One region of the Paenarthrobacter sp. AB444 genome, then DNA from elsewhere that is predicted to be linked to it. Evidence: predicted binding sites of a transcription regulator. Region 1 holds the regulator's gene; the other holds the start of a gene.
The links. The regulator LexA, encoded in region 1, represses DNA repair genes until DNA is damaged. The targets are predictions, from matches to a motif close to TCGAACANNTGTTCGA.

Region 1 (2,461 bases):
GGCCATCGGTTCCGCCTTCGAGCCTGCCGCGGGAGGGCTCGGCCTGATTGGTGACGGCGCCCCGAGCTGGACGGGGATCGACGTCGGTTCGCCGTTCGACTACCCCAAGCAGGGGGTGCTGTACGTGGCAAAGCACCTGCCCAAGCCCGGCCGCGGCACTTCGCCGGAGGCCCTGGACGAATTGGAAGATTTGATCCGGGCTTCGGGCGGGGGAGCGCTGTGCCTCTTCTCGTCACGGCGGGCAGCCGAAGAGGCGGCCGATGCCATGCGCCTCCGCTTGGATGTTGACATTCTCTGCCAGGGCGAGTCCACCATGGCTGCCTTGGTCAAGCAATTCGCCGATGAACCGGATACGTGCCTCTTCGGAACCATGTCCCTGTGGCAGGGTGTGGATGTTCCGGGTGGGTCGTGCCGTCTCGTGGTCATTGACCGCATCCCGTTCCCGCGACCGGATGATCCGCTCATGACGGCCCGCTCCCGTGCGGTGGCGCAGTCCGGCGGCAATGGCTTCATGGCAGTTTCCGCCACCCACGCTGCCATCCGGCTGGCGCAGGGCGCGGGGCGCCTGATCCGTTCGACGGGGGACAAGGGCGTCGTGGCAGTTTTGGATTCACGACTCTCGACGGAACGCTACGGCGGTTTCCTGCGGGCCGCTCTGCCGCCCTTCTGGGCCACGACGGACCGTGCGGTGGTACGCGGGGTCCTGGAGCGTCTGGGATCCGTCCGGAAGGCCTGAGGGGCTAGATGGAGCGAAGTACGGAAACGACCTTGCCCATGATGGTGGCTTGGTCGCCCAGGATGGGTTCGTACTGGGTGTTCTGGGGCAGCAGCCAGGTGTGGCCGTCACGTTGACGGAACGTTTTCACGGTGGCTTCATCATCGAGCAGCGCCGCCACGATGTCGCCGTTGATGGCGTCGTTCTGGCGGCGGACAACCACCCAGTCGCCGTCGCAGATGGCGGCATCGATCATGGAGTCGCCGGCGACCTTGAGCATGAAGAGCTCACCGTGGCCCACGAGCTGCCTGGGCAGCGGCAGCACGTCCTCAACGGTCTGGTCGGCGAGGATGGGCCCACCTGCTGCAATGCGTCCGACCAGCGGAACCATGGCGGTGTCGCTGGCGCTTGCCAGTTCGGTGACGGCCATGCCTCCGGCGCTTCGCAACGTTGCCGGAGCTTCGACGCCCGGGATCGGACCCGAGTCGAGGGTCAGGGGCATCAGCACTTCCATGGCCCGGGGCCGCTTGGGATCCCTGCGGAGGTAGCCGAGTTTTTCCAGCTGGGACAGCTGGTGGGTGACGCTGGACAGGCTGGCCAGTCCTACGGTGTCGCCGATTTCGCGCATGCTGGGCGGATAGCCGTTGTCGTTGACTGAGCGCTGGATGGTCTCCAGGATCTTCTTCTGACGAACTGTCAGGCTCTTGGGAGTCTTTTGAGGCTGTTGGCTTCGCAGGGGTGCCCCGCCGCCTGTGGCTTTCGCTGCCATGTTCGCCAATGCCTTTCATTCCGCCCCGAGAGAGCCGGGGATGCAGGGTCCGGGAAAAATGTCAGACCCTCCTGTTCCACTGAAACAGTGCTGTTTCTTCACTCAAACGTAGGACAGGCACAGGCGTTTATCAAACATTTGTTCTAGCGAGTCTCGACACCGTTCGTTGATAAGTGCTAAAAATGTCATAGCAAGGTTCGAATATGTGTTCTATAAACCTCGCGCTGCTGGTGGATGTTCGAACAAAGCGTTCGAACATCCGGCGCCGCCGGGTGGAACACAATGAATTGGCAGCGCTGCTCCGGAAGCCCCGGAGCAGCGCAATAGCTCAGAAGGGCTCAGCTCATGTCCGCAATCACTTCGTTCGCTGATTTCCGCACCGCACAGGCTCCGGTACGCCTTCGTCTGACCCGCCGTGGCCGCATGGTCTTCTTTGGCATCCCGGCCATGCTGCTGGTGGCTGCCCTCCTCAGCCTGGCCGGAGTCGTCACTTCCCCCGCCAAGGCCTCCGACTCCCAGTCGCAGTTGCAGCCGCCGGTTGCGGTGTCCGTCACTGTCCAGCCGGGCCAATCCCTGTGGGGTATCGCCGGTGCTGCGGCGCCGGAGCGGGACCCGCGTGAAGTCATTGCCGAAATCATCCAGCTGAATGACCTCCGCGGTGGCCGCATTCTTCCCGGGCAGCAGCTGTTCGTGCCTGCCCACTGACGGCAGGCGCTACGGCCTGTTTCCTGCCCTGGACGTCACAGTTACTCGGCAGTCGCGGTGGCCCCTTAAACTGTTGGAGTGAGTGAGCAGCTTGAGCGACTTGACCGACTTCCCCTCCGGACCAACCTGCGTGGATTGAGCCCCTACGGCGCACCGCAGCTCGATGTCCCCGTATTGCTCAACGTCAACGAAAACACCCATGGCGTCCCTGCCGATGTGCAGGCGGCCATAACAGAGGCAGTGGCGGCAGCCGCCACAGGCTTGAACCGCTA
Region 2 (2,461 bases), on a different contig from region 1:
AGCGGTCCCGCAGCGGACCAGGAAGCAGTCCGGCCCGGGTCGTGGCTCCTACCAACGTGAAGGGAGGCAGCTCCAGGGGAATGGCCGTGGCACCGGCACCTTTGCCCACCACGATATCCACGCGGAAGTCTTCCATGGCCATGTAGAGCATTTCTTCCGCAGGCCGGGACATGCGGTGGATCTCGTCCAGGAACAGGACCTCGCCTTCGGAGAGGGAGGACAATATTGCTGCCAAGTCCCCGGCATGCTGGATGGCCGGTCCACTGCTGATGCGCAGTGGAGCATTCATCTCTGCCGCAATGATCATGGCCAGGGTGGTCTTGCCGAGTCCGGGGGGACCGGACATGAGCACGTGGTCGGCACTCCGGCCGCGCATTTTGGACGCCTCGAGGACCAAGGCAAGCTGCTTGCGGACCCGGTGCTGGCCCACAAAGTCGTGAAGGTTCTTGGGACGGAGAGCCGCCTCGATGACCCGCTCTTCCGGTTCCTCTCCCCCGCTGACCAGTGACTGCTCAGCCACGGCTGCCTACGCGGTTGCCGGCGCGGGCGCCGTCCTGGCCAAGCCACCGCAGCGTGGCCCGGAGAATCTGTGCGACGTTACCGGCATCCACCAATTCGGGTGAGTCGGCCATGGCTTTGTCGATGCTTCCGTTGGCGTCCTTCTCCGACCAACCAAGGCTGGTCATGGCGGCGACCACCTGCGGCTTCCAGTCAGCCTTGACAGCGGCTGCGGGCGCGGCCGCGGTGCCTGTGCCATGCGGGACCAATTTGCCCGCAAGCTCAAGGACGATCCGGCCGGCAACCTTTGGCCCGATACCGGGAACTTTCGTGAAGGCCTTGCCATCACCGGTATGCGCTGCAACGCGGATGGCTTCGGGTTCGTGCACTGCGAGCACGGCCAAAGCCAGCCGTGGTCCGACCCCGCTGACGCTGAGCAGGACATCGAAAACTTCCCGCTCGTCGTCGTCGGCGAAGCCAAAGAGGGTCAGGGAGTCCTCGCGGACGATCATCGAGGTAAAGAGCTTTGCGTCAGCCCCTACCTTCAGATGGCTCAGGGTCTGCGGCGTTGCGAACACGCTCATGCCCACACCGTTGAGGTCAATGACGGCGCTGGACAACCCAACGCGGGCTACGGTTCCACGAAGAAAACTGATCAAGACCCGGCTCCTGAAATACTGCCTGCCGGGACGCTGGGAACTGCGGCCACGGCTGACTATCCGAACATATCTACGAATACCCTAGCAAGGACGCCGGGGTATCAGCGTGCACGGCGCGCTTTGGCTTCGGCATCCGCCCACGCTTTCTGGGCCGGAGTCAGTGTGCCGCCGCCTGCCGCGCCGCCCGCTGTTCCCATCCCGCTTCCTGCGCGCCAGGCGTGCGTCAAGGCAAGGGCAAGGGCATCTGCGGCATCGGCGGGCTTGGGGGGTGCATCCAGGCGCAGGATCTTGGTGACGAGCTTCGTGACAGCATCCTTGTTCGCCGACCCACTGCCTGTTACGGCCGCTTTCACTTCCGACGGCGTATGGAGGGCCACCGGGATACCGCGGCGCGCCGCGGCGGCAATCACGACGCCCGAGGCTTGGGCGACGCCCATGACGGTGCTGACATTCATCTGCGAGAAGACGCGTTCGACGGCGACGACGTCCGGCTTGTGCAGGTCAAGCCACTCATCGATGGCTTGGGCTATGACCAGCAAGCGCTTGTCCAAGGTCAGTTCCGCCGAGGTTCCCACGACACCAACGGCCACCATGGTTGCCCGGCGGTTCCGCTCAATGTCCACTACACCGATGCCGCAACGGGTAAGGCCCGGATCGACTCCCAATACGCGAAGAGTCAAGTCCGGGCCTTCCTGTTTGTCATCAATACTTGGTGCTGCCACGCCTACTCGGCGTCGAGGGCAGCCTGCACTTCCTCGCTGAAGTCCGCGTTGCTGTAGACGTTCTGGACGTCGTCCAGGTCCTCAAGCGCGTCGACGAGCTTCATGAACTTCTTGGCGCCATCGATGTCGAGGTCAACCTGCATCGACGGGACAAACTCTGCTTCGTCGGTTTCGTAGTCGATCCCTGCTTCCTTGAGGGCATCCCGGATGGCCTGCAGATCCGACGGCTCCGAGTGGATCTCCCAGTTGTCGCCGCTGTCCTTGACTTCCTCCGCACCGGCATCCAGGACGGCCATGAGGATGTCGTCTTCGCTGAGGCCGTTCTTTGGCAGAACCACAACGCCCTTGCGGGCGAACAGGTAGCTGACGGAGCCGGGATCGGCGATGGTGCCACCGTTGCGGGAGATGGCCAGACGTACCTCGGACGCTGCCCGGTTCTTGTTGTCGGTAAGGCACTCGATAAGCAAAGCCGAGCCCTGGGGGCCGCGGGCTTCGTACATGATCTCGGTGTAGTCAACCACTTCACCGGTGAGGCCGGCACCGCGCTTGATGGCACGGTCGATGTTGTCGTTGGGGACCGAG

Region 2: the regulator LexA is predicted to act here: its motif matches at 1,218-1,233, upstream of ruvA (Holliday junction branch migration protein RuvA).

The regions. Positions count from the first base shown of each region.
Region 1 covers NZ_JAQZBY010000014.1:77,991-80,451, forward strand. Annotated here, with positions in the region: gene PQ627_RS16475 (ATP-dependent DNA helicase) at 1-736, shown strand, start outside; gene lexA (transcriptional repressor LexA) at 741-1,484, opposite strand; gene PQ627_RS16485 (LysM peptidoglycan-binding domain-containing protein) at 1,830-2,189, shown strand; gene PQ627_RS16490 (histidinol-phosphate transaminase) at 2,268-2,461, shown strand, end outside.
Region 2 covers NZ_JAQZBY010000018.1:76,293-78,753, forward strand. Annotated here, with positions in the region: gene ruvB (Holliday junction branch migration DNA helicase RuvB) at 1-520, opposite strand, end outside; gene ruvA (Holliday junction branch migration protein RuvA) at 513-1,157, opposite strand; gene ruvC (crossover junction endodeoxyribonuclease RuvC) at 1,259-1,837, opposite strand; gene PQ627_RS18700 (YebC/PmpR family DNA-binding transcriptional regulator) at 1,882-2,461, opposite strand, start outside.